2 regions of the Clostridium amazonense genome follow, and region 1 is predicted to be linked to the other one. Evidence: a T-box and tRNA genes for the amino acid it is inferred to sense, from the RefSeq annotation. Region 1 holds a T-box; the other holds one or more tRNA genes.
The links. A T-box is a leader RNA that pairs with one kind of tRNA and senses whether it is charged. The one in region 1 lies ahead of metG (methionine--tRNA ligase), so its partner is inferred to be a tRNA-Met.

Region 1 (6,856 bases):
TACAATTACTCCACACCATCTTAGTATTAAATTTGAACCATAATAACTTAAAAATGCACTTATTATAATTGGCACTAATATTAAAAATAACATTTCTAATAACAATGATTTTTTTATATCTTTTGTATCTATCGATATTAATTTTAAAATTGCAATATCTTTTTTTCTTTTTAAAATAATCATTACAACAAAACTTATTATAGTTAAGCTGGAAAATATATAACTAACGGTACTTAAAATTCCCAGTGTAGTTTTTTGCACCGATATTTCACTTTTCATTTCATTCCTTTTATCTTGTATTGTTGTATAAATATTAGAATCATCTATTTCTAATAAATCACTTTTTAATTTTTCACCATCTTTGCCATTTATATTGATAATTTTTTTCCCTAATATTTTATCTAAATTACTATTACTTTGAACCTTACCATATCCAAGTAATTCTGTATCCCTATCTACACCACTAGAAACTTCCTCAATATTTTTTACTTTATATTCAAAAACACCATTACCTTGAGTATCAAATTTAACAGAATCACCAACTTTTACATTTAAAACTTTAGCTAAAGTTCTTTGAAGTATTATTTCATCATCATTCAATGAATAATCTCCAATTACAACATTTCCTATTATTTTATTAGAATCCTTTTTGTAATAACAGTTTATAATATTTGATGTTTCTACTTTTATTCCTTCATTTTTTAATTCTATTAATTTTTTATCAAACTCTTTTTGTGGATTTTCACCAACACTTATATTTAAATCTCCACCATTTATAATTTCTATATTGCTTTCTATATACTTTTCATTTTCTAAATTAACTTGAGGTATAATAAGAGAAATGCTTACAGCTATTAAAATTGATATTATAGTAAATATGTAAAGTACTTTTTCCTTCTTGATTTTCTTTGTATTATATAATTTAAATATTTCTATCCACTTCACATATCTCACCATCTTTCAAATAAATTCTTCTTTCTCCTAGCCTTCCAATTTCTTCATCATGAGTAACTATAATAAGTGTACACTTTGTCTCATTTTTTATATTTATTAATAAATCCATTATTTTTTTACTATTAGTTGAATCTAATGCTCCTGTTGGCTCATCACATAATATTACCTTTGGACTATTAACTAATGCTCTAACTATAGAAACCCTTTGTGCTTCTCCACCAGATAATGATGAAATATTTGCATTATATTTCTTTGAAAGCCCTACTTTATCTAGTAATTCTTTTGCTTTTATACTTTTTTCCTTATAACTTTCTTTTGTATTCATAGCTATTATTAAATTTTCAACTGGTGACAAACAAGATATTAGATTATGATTTTGAAAAATTAAACCTATATTATTTCTTCTATATAAATTTAATAATTTCTCATTTTTAAAATTAATTTCATTATCATCATAATAAAACTCTCCACTACTTGGCTTTGTAAGTAAGCCAAGTATTTGTAATAATGTTGACTTTCCTCCACCAGATGGACCCATAATAGTTATAAAATCATTACCGCCAACTTCTAAACTAACATTTTTTAATACACTTTGACTTTTATCTTCAAAATAAAAATCTTTACATAAATTTTTTACACTTATCATTTCTTCACATCCTAATTTAAATTATATAGGGTTCCAAATTCGAAATTTAAAATAATATCTTTATCAAAAAATACTATTAATCTTACAGTTTATTCTATTATCATGTTTGGAACCAATTAACAGTTAACTATTAACAATGATGGTTAATATTATTCACTTTGTTCTTAATATTTATAAATGGAAATACCTAAAAACTACGTTTTTATATTATTTTCAATTAATTTACTTAGCAAATCATCATAAAAATTGATTCAAATAAACTGAGACTTCAGTTTTATCCTTCATTGCTAATTTTTGTACTATACTTTGAATTAATCTTTCTCAATTAGAATACGAACAATTTCATTTTTCAATTTGAAACCCTATATTTACAATTTTAAATTCCAAATCTCTAGAAATAATGCTTAAAATATAAAGAAAAAATAAAGTTTTAAAATATTCAAATAGAAACATTATATTTCATTTTTCATAAAATAAAGTATAACTTAATAAATATTAGGTTAAATTTTTTGTGTGGGAGAGTATTGTAATATGGACATATGTAAGTACACACCCCTTTCAATGAGTAAAATTTTATGTGTTTTAAAATCTCAAAAGATTTGTAATTTAGGTACAATGAGCTTAAATAACCTTGAAATTGTTCCAATGTGGTATGCATTTGATTATAAAAATAGTAAATTAACTTTCTATTTTATAAGTGGAAATAATGGTGAAAAAATGGATAACATGAAAGATACAGGAATTGTATGTGTTTCTATAAATAAATGCTATAAGAAATGTTGTAACGAAGTTTATAACTCTATTGTTGCCAACGGTAATGCTACCATTATCAAAAACTCTTCTGAAAAAACTTATATATTAAATAAATTCAAAGAAAAATATGGCACTAACAATTGTTACTTTGATGAATGTGCTATAAATAAATTAGATTATATAAAAGTAGATGTTTATGAAGTAACTGGTAGAGCATATTAAATTTAAACTATTAAAAGGAGCAAATTTTAATGTATTGCTCCTTTATATTTTTATTTAAATAATTTATTTTTCTCATCATCTATTACTTTTTTATCGAGTCTTTCAAACAATATTTCAAAATCTCCTATTAAAATACCATTTTGAATTTCAATACTATTCCAAGTATTATTCTCTATTCCTAACCAATTCATAATTTTATATGATGATTTTGGTAAAAATGGTATCAATAAATTAGCTAAATTAACTATTGTATATATCAAATTATATATGGTATTCTTACATTTATTTATATCTAATTGTATAGTTTTCCATGGCTGATTTTCATCAAAATATTTATTCATATTTCTTATAAAATTAAATATATCTTCAAGTGCATTTTTTAAGTTTCCAAACTCAATATTTTTTCCAATATTCTCATATAAATCTTTAATATTACCTTTTATATTTTCATCTATAGTTCCATTTGGTACAATATTATCAAAGTATTTTTTTATAAACACCAATGTTCTATTTACTAAATTTCCATAAGCACCTAGTAACTCTCCATTATTACTATTAACGTATTCTCTCCATGAAAAATCTGTATCTCTTTTTTCTGGGCCATTTATTATAAAGAAGTATCTTAAGGAATCACTATTATATTTTTCTACTATATCTGTTATCCATACTGCATAATTATTACTTGTAGATATTTTTTTACCTTCTAAAGTGACATATTCACTAGATATTATTCTCTCTGGTAATTTTCTATATCCAATTCCACTTATTAATGCTGGCAATATTATAGTATGAAATGGTATATTATCTTTTCCATGAATATAATATGAAATGGTCTTTTCATTCCAAAACTCTTTATATTGTTTATTATTTTCTATAGACCATTTCTTGCTAGCAGTTAAGTATCCTAAAACAGCATCTATCCAAACATACACCTTCTTGTTTTCAAATCCTTTAATTGGAATATCCACTCCTAATGATAAGTCTCTTGATATTGCCCTATCACATAATCCTTCTTTTAAATATCTTTCTGTATTGTTTACACTATTAACTTTCCAATACTCTTTTGATTTCTCCATGTTATTTCTTATAATATTTTCAAACTTTGATAATGCAAAATATAACTGTTTATTTTTCCTTATTGTTGGTTGTTCTCCACAAAGTTTACATTTTCTTTCTGATAATTCAAGTGGTTCTAATAATGCTCCACAATTATCACACTGATCCCCTCTTGCTATAGAACTACACTTTGGACATTTTCCTTCTACATATCTGTCTGGCAAAAATTCTTTACAATTCTCACAATAAATTTGCTCAACTTCCTTTTCATAAATTAATCCTTTTTCATACAATAAATTAATTATTTTTTGTACTTCAGTTTTATGAAATTCATCGTCTGTTCTTGTGTAATAATCATAAGAAAAATTTAGTTTTTCAAAGCACTTTTTAAACTCACTATGATATTTATTTGCAATATCTTTAGCTTCTACTCCCTCTTTCTTAGCTCTAATAGATATAGGTGTTCCATGACAATCACTACCTGAAACATATAAAACATTATCTTTCTTTAATCTATAATAGCGTGCAATCACATCTCCTGGTAATAATGCTGCTATATGACCTATGTGTAGCGATCCATTAGCATAAGGCCATGCTCCTCCAATAAAAATATTCATATTTATTCCTCCTTTAATTTTGCAAATAAAAAAACTCCCGACCTAAGAAATTAATCTTAGGAACGAGAGTTAACCTTCGTGTTACCATCCTATTTTATGTATACTTCACAGTATACACCTTCTCAAGTACGTCATTAATTATATTAATGATTATACTCTATCACTATAACGGGTGAACCCGTTGCAGCCTTAATTCATAAAAAATTTCGGTGCACCGCTCCAAGGCCATTTTCATTTTAATATCCTTTGCTTCTTCTCACCACTAAAAGCTCTCTGTAAAAGTATTCTTAAAATTACTTTCCTTTTCATTGCATTTATATATTATAATACAGATTAAAATTTATTTGTCAATGTATTTTAAAAATTTAAAATATTAATAAACTTTTTAATCTATCTTTTCATATTTATTTTCTTCTTCGTTTTGCTGTAAAATTATATATTTTTCTCCACCTTTATCAATGTTAAGTTCTACTTTCGTATTAACTTCTTCTGATATAAAAGTATTTTTAGTTTTTCTTTTAAACTCTATGGCTTCTTGATTTTCAACCTGAATATATAGTTTTTCTAATTCATCTTTTACATATATTTTAGTTTTTTGTTTATTGATGTATTGACCACTATAATTATCTATACTTCTATTTTCTATTTCAATTTGCTCTTTGCTACTACCTTCCAGTTCATATACTTTTTCTAGTGTTTCTGATACTTCTTGTAATAATTTTTCCTGATTTGAATTAATCATAATCACAAAGCCATTTCCACCTTCATTATAAAACACAAATTCACTTTCAAATCCATAGTTTTCTCCACTATGTAAAAATTTTGAATTTTTTCTATTTTCATCTTCAACTAAAGCAAATCCAATTCCTCTAACTATTTTCCCCTCTATATCACAATGTTTTCTTAACATTTCATTTACTGATTCAAGTTTTAATATGCCATCTTTCTTGCCATTTAAAATATTTTGTATTTCTAACCCTAATTTACATAAATCAGAAGGTGTTGTCCAAAGTCCTGCTGCTGCCATTTCAGGATATACATAATACATACCTTCAACTTCCTCACCAGTATATCCATAACCACATGATATATTATTTATATAGTCTACAGATATTGGTTGTTCATAAGTACTATTATTCATATTCAAATCATCTAAAACTAATTGTTTCATAATAATTGGAAAAGGCTTTTTTAAAACATCTACTAACACTTGTTGTGCAATAGTGAATCCTCCTCCTGAATATCTATGACTTAATCCTGGTATAGTATCTACTATTACAGCTTCTGAATTTGCTGGATATTCTCCATTTAATACTTGTATAGTTGTTGGGATTTCATCATTTAAATTATATCCTTCAAATCCTTGTACTGTTGTTCCAGCTGTGTGAGTTAAAATTTGTCTTAATGTTATCTTAGGTTGCCAATTACCATTTTTAGGTACTTTCCATGAAGTTAAGTAATTATTTACATCTTCATCTAAACTTAAAACTTTTCTTTCAACTAACCTCATAACTGCAACTGAAAAAACTGCCTTACTTATAGATGCTGCTTGAAATAAAGTATTTTCATCTATTTTCTCATCACTATTTCTTTTTTTAGTACCATATGCTTTTGAAAATTCTAATTTATAATCTTTAATAAAAGCTATACTTAGTGCTGAAGTTCTGTAATATTTCATTCTATCAAAAATAGTTGTTTTGTTGTACTTTTCGTTTTCTAAATGACCTTTATATAATATATTGTTTTCAAAGCTTTCTATTTTATTATTATTTAACATAAAATCCCCTTCCCCATGAGTTTTTTACTTACTATACCTATATTTTATAAATATTCTCTTTTTAATATAGACATTATTATTCCATCTTCTAACTTCCCTTTTATTAAGTCTCTTTCTCTTACTAATCCTTCTTTTGTGAAGTTTAATTTTTCTAATACTCTAACTGAAGCATCATTTCCTGGTGTTATAATTGCCTCAATTCTATTTAAATTCATGTAGTTAAATCCAAATTTAATTAATGTTTTAACAGCTTCAGTTGCATAACCATTTCCCCAATAATCTTGAATGATACTGTATCCAACTTCACTTCTTCTAGCACCTTCTTCAAAATCCCCTAAACAACATATACCAATTAACTTATTATTTTCTTTTAATATTATTCCCCATGTAATTTCTTCATTTTCATATAACTCTTCATTATATCTTTCAATAAATTTAATTACTTGTTCATGGGATTTAACAGGATAAAAATAATCAAATCTTGCTACATCTTCATCACTTAATAATTTATATAACTGAATTTCATCTTCAAATTCTATTTTTCTTAAAGTTAATCTTTCACTATCCAATACTGGAAATTGATTGAATTGTCTATTTATCATATTTTTCTTTCTCCTCGTTTTAGATTAAACATTTTTATCTTTAAATTTTACATCCTTTATATGAATTTTCTTTAATTGCTACATTCTAATTTTAAATATCTTAATTATACACTTCATTTTCTAATGTTGTAAGATAAAAAAAGCACTTTTAAAGTGCTTTTTTAAATATATTATTTTATTTTTTTATCACAGGCACATATATTTCCATTACAGTGTCCTTTCTTCCATG
Region 2 (6,856 bases), on a different contig from region 1:
AAGAGATATTAGAACAAATAAAAGTAAAAGAATTAAATATTGAATGTGATGATGAATTTAATTTAGAGGATTGTACTAAAGGAGAATTAATATTAAAGCTTTTTGAGACTTATTGTGAAAAGAAATTGATGAATCCTACATTTGTAATTGATTTTCCTATAGAGTCTTCTCCGCTTTGTAAAGTTCATAGAAAAAATGGTGAATTAATTGAAAGATTTGAACCTTATGCTTATGGGGTAGAACTTGGAAATGCTTATTCCGAATTGAATGAGCCTTTAAGACAAAGAGTTCTTTTGAGTGAACAAGCGGCTAAATTAAGAGCAGGACTTGAAACAGCAAGTCCAATGGACGAAGAGTTTGCAGTAGCAATAGATACAGGAATGCCACCAGCAGGGGGACTTGGAATAGGCATTGATAGAATGATTATGTTTTTAACAAATGCTTACTCAATAAAAGATGTCATATCATTTCCTCTTATAAAAAGATAATAAATAACAAGTATAAAAAATAGATATTAACTCATAATAAATATGAATTTATTATGAGGAGGTAAGATTAAATGCCAAAATTAGGTTGTTCAGCAGAAAATTGTGCAAATAATAATCAAAATTATTGTTGTATAAGTAATATAAAGGTAGCTGGAAAAGAGGCTATTGAGTCAAGTTCTACATGTTGTCATAGTTTTGTAGAAAAAAATGATTCATTTACTAATTGTACAACAGAGCCTAATCCAAATGTTGATGTAGCATGTAAAGCAACTAATTGTGTTCACAATGCAAATTGTAGATGTGGTGCTGAAAGTATAGACATACAAGGCCAATCAGCTTGTAATTGCAACGAAACTGAATGTTCAACATTTTGCTGTAAGTAAATATAATATAAAAAGTCAAAATCTATTATAGTGGATTTTGACTTTTTATTTTAATTATCTGATTTAAATAAAAAGTCATAGGAATATGTATAGGAAATTCAAATAGAAATTAACTGAACATTTAGAAAAACCAATAAAAGAATTAAATGTAATATATTGAAATAAAAATAGTTAAGGAGTATAATTATAAATGTTCTTAGGGCTCATTGGTCAAGCGGTTAAGACACCACCCTCTCACGGTGGTAACAGGGGTTCGATTCCCCTATGAGTCACCAAAGCTATTAACAAGTTTTGTTAATAGCTTTTTTCTATATATGATAAGTTTTCTGTTTAAATAAAACTCTTTTGTCAATATTTATAAATAAGTATAAATATAAAAAAGGAGCGATTGTTTTGTCACGTCAAGCAAGAGTAACAGATTTAAATGGAATATATCACATAGTAATCCATGAATCAAAATCAAAACCATTATTTCCATCAGAATTAGATAAAGAAATGATGATGGAAAAAATAAGAGAAAGTCAAATAAAATATCAATTTAAAATCTATGCATATTGTTTAATGGACACCCATGCACACTTCATAATAGACTCAAATGGCGAAGAAATTAGTACAATAATGAAAAGTATAGGACTTAGGTATGTAAAATACTATAACCCTAAATATGACACAAACGGATCACTACTAAAAGAAAGATTTTTTAGTGAACTAATAAACACTGATGAATACTTACTAAAAGCATCACTATACATACATGCTAACCCAAAAGATATATTTGGCTATAGTGAAATGCCTGAAACATACAGATTTTCAAGCATGCGTTGTTACCTCGGAAATGAAGATGAATTTGGAATATTAGACACAGACTTCATACTAAGCATATTATCAATAAACTCAAGATATGCAGTGGAATCATATGTAAAACTATTCAAACACACATTAATACAAAAAGTATCACACTTTAAAGAACTCGACCTATCAACCACACTAACAATCAACAACAGAAAAATAGAAATAAAAATAAACGATAAGAAATTTGGAATAACAAGAAAAATACTAAAAAGAAACTTTGATGTAGAGCAAATAATAGACTTCGTAGAAAAAGAAACAGGAATAACAAGAAGTTCATTCCTAACCAAAGCAGATCATGGAGTAAAAACACCAAAAGCACTATTCATACTACTAACAGGAATATACACAGAAAAAACAACATATGAAATTGGACACATATTAGAAGACATGTCCATAGAAGAAGTAAATGCCCTAAGCAACGAAGGCATTCACTTAGTACTACATGAAGATAAATACAAAAACATAATTGAAAAATTTTATAGTGAAAACAAATAACAAAAAATTTTTGATAAAATCACTATGATATAAATTTTTATATGGGAAGTGGACAAGCAATTAAAAAACTCAATATTATGTATAAAATTAGTCTAAAAACCATGATTATATCTAAAATAATTAATTAAAACTATCAATAAAAGTGACGGTCATCAATAAGTAGTGACAAAACAATTGACAGTCATAAAATAAAATTGAAAAAGTATAGAATAAATATGACTGTCACCTTTATAAGGGGATTTGAGTGAAAGTAAAGTTATTTTTAAATGTATGCTTTGGTGTGGTATAATTATATTTTATGATATGAGCGTATTAAAAAAGATAAGAATAAACAAATTGCGTATTAGAGAGCAAAATATTAAAATGAGTTACTTACGAAGGAGAAAAATGTTATTTGAAAATTTAAATATAATAGAACCAATAAAAAGGGCATTGGAAGATGCAGGTTATAAGGAACCTACATTGATACAAGAAAAGTCTATTCCAATAGGTTTAAAAGGATTAGATTTATTAGGTTGTGCACAAACAGGAACAGGTAAGACGGCAGCATTTGCAATTCCTGTGTTACAGAACATAATTAATGAAACACAAGAAAAAGATACAAATAAGAAGAGTATAAAGGCATTAATATTAGCACCTACTAGAGAATTAGCTATACAAATTGGAGAAAGTTTTGAGATGTATAGTAAATACACGAATGTGAAGAGTGCAGTGATTTTTGGGGGGGTATCTCAGAATCCACAAGTAAAAGTATTAAAAGAAGGTGTTGATATATTAATTGCAACACCAGGAAGACTTATAGATTTAATTAATCAAAAATTTATTAAGTTGGATAACGTAAAACACTTTGTTCTTGATGAAGCTGATCGTATGCTTGATATGGGAATGATACATGATGTAAAAAGAATAATAACTAAGATGCCAAATAAAAGACAAAACATGTTATTTTCAGCAACTATGCCAAAGGAAATAAGAAATTTAGTAGAGTCTATTTTAAAGGATCCAGTTAAAGTTGAAGTTGCTCCAGTTTCATCTACAGTAGATACTATTTCACAAGGTGTATATTTTGTAGCAAAAAAAGATAAGAAAAATTTATTAATTGATATACTTAAGGATGAGTCAATAAAATCACTTTTGGTATTTTCAAGAACAAAATATGGAGCTAATAATATAACAAAACAACTTGCAAAGGCTGGTATTGAAGCATTAGCTATACATGGTAATAAGTCTCAAAATGCTAGACAAATTGCATTAAATAGTTTTAAAGATGGAAGTATAAGAGTGTTAGTTGCAACGGATATAGCTGCTAGAGGAATTGATGTTGAAGATTTATCATATGTAATAAATTATGACTTACCAGAAGTGCCAGAAACTTATGTTCATAGAATTGGACGTACTGGAAGAGCTGGACATAATGGTGCTGCATTTTCATTTTGTGATTCTGAAGAAAGAAAGTACCTTAGAGATATTGAGAAGGTTATAAAACAATCAATACCAGTTATAGAGTCGCATAAATACACAGAGGAATTACCTAAAGAAGTTAGAGAAATTCCAAAAGTAGAAAGAAATAAATCAGAAAGAAGTCACAATAATAATAGTAAAAATAACAAGAGTAACAAAAATGGACGAATTGGAAGAAACAATTGGTCACATAAAAGAAAATCAAAAAATAAATCCAATAATTAAAATAATTATATAAATAAAATATAGCAAATTTCTAGTTATAGAGAATTGCTATATTTTTTTAATTATTATTTGAAACCAAATTTCAACCTTTACAAATTAATGGAATGTATTTAATTAGGTTATCTAAGTATATTAAAAAAGAAGAAATGACAATAGTTTTAGTTAAGAAAAAATAAATTTGTTTGTTGAAATGAATAATTAGTGTTTTTAAGCATGAAAAAAGATTCTATATAAATTATAGAATCTTTTTTTGGTTGCGGGAGCAGGACTTGAACCTACGACCTTCGGGTTATGAGCCCGACGAGCTACCAACTGCTCCACCCCGCGATATTAAATTCTTAAGGGATTTCCTTAAGCTATGTTGTAAGTATAGTCGTATTATATATATAAGTCAATGGTATTTAGAAAAATAAAATTATATTTATTTTTTAAAAAGATAATTTGTAAATATTAGGGAAATATATAGGCGTATATAACTGTTAAAAAACTATTTTCTTAAACCAACTTTTAGATATTCTAACTTTATTGGGCATTTTAGCATCATGTCCAATACACTGAATTTAGTAAGATAAGACTATAAACTTTAATTGTGAAAGAAAATGTAACAGTAATAAAAGTAAGAAGTTAGAATTGATTTATGCAGCATGAGATTTCAAAATATAATTAGAATTTTTTAAATTTATAAATTTGTGCACATTTTCAGAAAAATTATCCACAGTATTTATGATAAATATAACTTTTATATAAATACTGTGGATAATTTTTGGGGATTTATTAGATTATGTAGATAATAAATATGGTTATGTAATTTAATAATATAATGTATAATTCAAAGTGTAATGTTTAAAATAAAAAAATGAGTACAGTTTATAAGGACGTGAAAAAATGGCTAAGAAGAATAGTATAAATAATGATTTTTTAAAATCAGTTAGGAATAATCTGTCACCCAAAGTATATGATTTAGTATTGAAACTTGTTAATGAGAATAGAGAAGATATGGCTAAAATAGTGCTAAAAGTAGATTATCTTTTAGAATATACTAGTAATTGTATTAAAGCAAGAGATTATGATGAAGCAAGAGAAACTTTAGACGGTGCTAGAAAAAGAATCGACATGTTAAAAAATGAGGGTGAAGATGTTTCGTATCTAGAGTATTTATATGAAGGTATAAATAAAAAGTGTAAATAAAAAGTGTAAATAAAAAGTGTAAATTAAAGTCCAGTGACACATGTTACTGGACTTTAATTTTACGATATATTAAGTAAAAACTCTTATTTTTTATTTTCTTTTTTTAATTCTTTTGCTGCTTTTTGAAGTCCTTTAGATTGATATAAAATGCCTTCTACTTTATGATTTTCATCATTTTCTTTATAAACTACTGATATAAGAACATTATTTTCTTTTGCAAAATTTGCTTTATATAATGCACGAACATATCCATCTTTAGTTTCACCTTTAAAGAATTCATGAGATTTGTAAGCACCAAGAGTATTGGAAATTAAAGTTGCTTGCTCATCAAAAGTTTCCTTAGAAAAGGTCTTTTTCATTTCATCGCTAAAGTAGGATTCTATTTTGTTATAATCTTTTTTATCCATAGCAGTTATAACCTTACTAGCTATGTCATTAGAATAGTTTTGTAATGCTTCTGTATCCACTTTTTCTCCACAAGCAGTAAGTGAAAGTGTTATTAAAAAAGTAGAAAGAATAATTATAGATTTTTTAATAAATTTCATTATATACACCTCTAATTTCTATTAAAATATTATATAAATTAATATTTTATATTATTTAACAAATTTATATTAGCTATTATAAGATTAATACAAGTGTTTTTATTATGGTCAAATTTACTAATATATATAAATAAATATAATTTGAATTAGAAAAATTAGACTATTTAATTTATTATAACAAAATTTAATAAATATTACCTTAATAAAATTGGAACATAATTCAATAAAGACAGTTAAGATATTCAAATTAAGAGGAAATTAATAAAAGTTATGGATAATTGAATATATAACTGGTGTTAGGTATAATTTAGGAGAGAATTATAAATATTTTTATGGATAAAAGGTGGAAATATGAATTTAGAAGAGTTGTTATATAAAGCTAAAGATATTATGAGTAAAAATGTTGTAAAGGTTTTTACTCATGATAATGTTAAGTACGTTTGTAATTTAATGGTGAAAAACAATTTGGATGAAACAATAGTTATAAATGAAGTTAATAAATTAGAAGGAATTTTTACACGTAATGATTTAGCAGAGGTAGAAAGAATTTTTGCAAAAAAAGGAGATAAGTCTATATTCAATGAAAAGATTATAAATTATTGCACTAAAGATGTAATAACAGTAAGTCCTAATGATTATGCAAGAGATATTCGGGATATGATGCTTGAAAAAGAAATAGGACGTGTACCAGTTGTAGAAGATAATAAGGTAATTGGTGTATTAACAAGCAATAATTTAAGAGATAGTTTTTATTTAAAAATAGATGAAATGTTTACTTTGCAGAATAATATTTTAAGCAATATTCATGAAGCCATTTGTATATGTGACACAAAGGGTAAGGTTATGTATTGGAATAAAAGTGCAGAGAAGTTATATGGTTTAAAGGCGGAAGATATAGTTGGGGAAAGTGTTAGAAAGCATTTTAACAACCCAATTATACCTAAAGTTTTAAAAGAAGGTAAAGCTATTGAAAATATTGAACACCAGCCTATGAGGGGGAAGTCAGTAATTTTAAGTGTTGTACCTATATTTAATAATCAAAATGAAATGATTGCTGTAGTGTCAACAGATAGAGATGTTACCGAAGTGGTTTCATTGTCTGAAAAATTAGAAAATGCAAATGCAAAAGTTGAGGCATTAAGTAAGGCTTATAGTAAGGAGTTTTCTAATAATTATACTTTTTCATATATAGTTGGGAAAAGCAAAAAAATAATGGATT

Region 2: it encodes a tRNA-Met, which carries the amino acid that the T-box ahead of metG (methionine--tRNA ligase) is inferred to sense. The anticodon was not compared.

Annotation. Positions count from the first base shown of each region.
Region 1 is NZ_JBWKMH010000023.1:60,866-67,721, reverse strand. It holds gene AC07E4_RS08560 (FtsX-like permease family protein) at 1-945, opposite strand, end outside; gene AC07E4_RS08555 (ABC transporter ATP-binding protein) at 923-1,600, opposite strand; gene AC07E4_RS08550 (pyridoxamine 5'-phosphate oxidase family protein) at 2,132-2,575, shown strand; gene metG (methionine--tRNA ligase) at 2,626-4,248, opposite strand; T-box leader at 4,304-4,566, opposite strand; gene AC07E4_RS08540 (serine hydrolase domain-containing protein) at 4,634-6,025, opposite strand; gene AC07E4_RS08535 (GNAT family N-acetyltransferase) at 6,070-6,627, opposite strand; gene AC07E4_RS08530 (AraC family transcriptional regulator) at 6,803-6,856, opposite strand, start outside.
Region 2 is NZ_JBWKMH010000010.1:165,390-172,245, forward strand. It holds gene lysS (lysine--tRNA ligase) at 1-488, shown strand, start outside; gene AC07E4_RS05210 (DUF1540 domain-containing protein) at 560-871, shown strand; tRNA gene AC07E4_RS05215 (tRNA-Glu) at 1,072-1,146, shown strand; gene AC07E4_RS05220 (transposase) at 1,265-2,218, shown strand; gene AC07E4_RS05225 (DEAD/DEAH box helicase) at 2,606-3,904, shown strand; tRNA gene AC07E4_RS05230 (tRNA-Met) at 4,156-4,231, opposite strand; gene AC07E4_RS05235 (hypothetical protein) at 4,790-5,092, shown strand; gene AC07E4_RS05240 (DUF3887 domain-containing protein) at 5,176-5,637, opposite strand; gene AC07E4_RS05245 (histidine kinase N-terminal domain-containing protein) at 5,989-6,856, shown strand, end outside.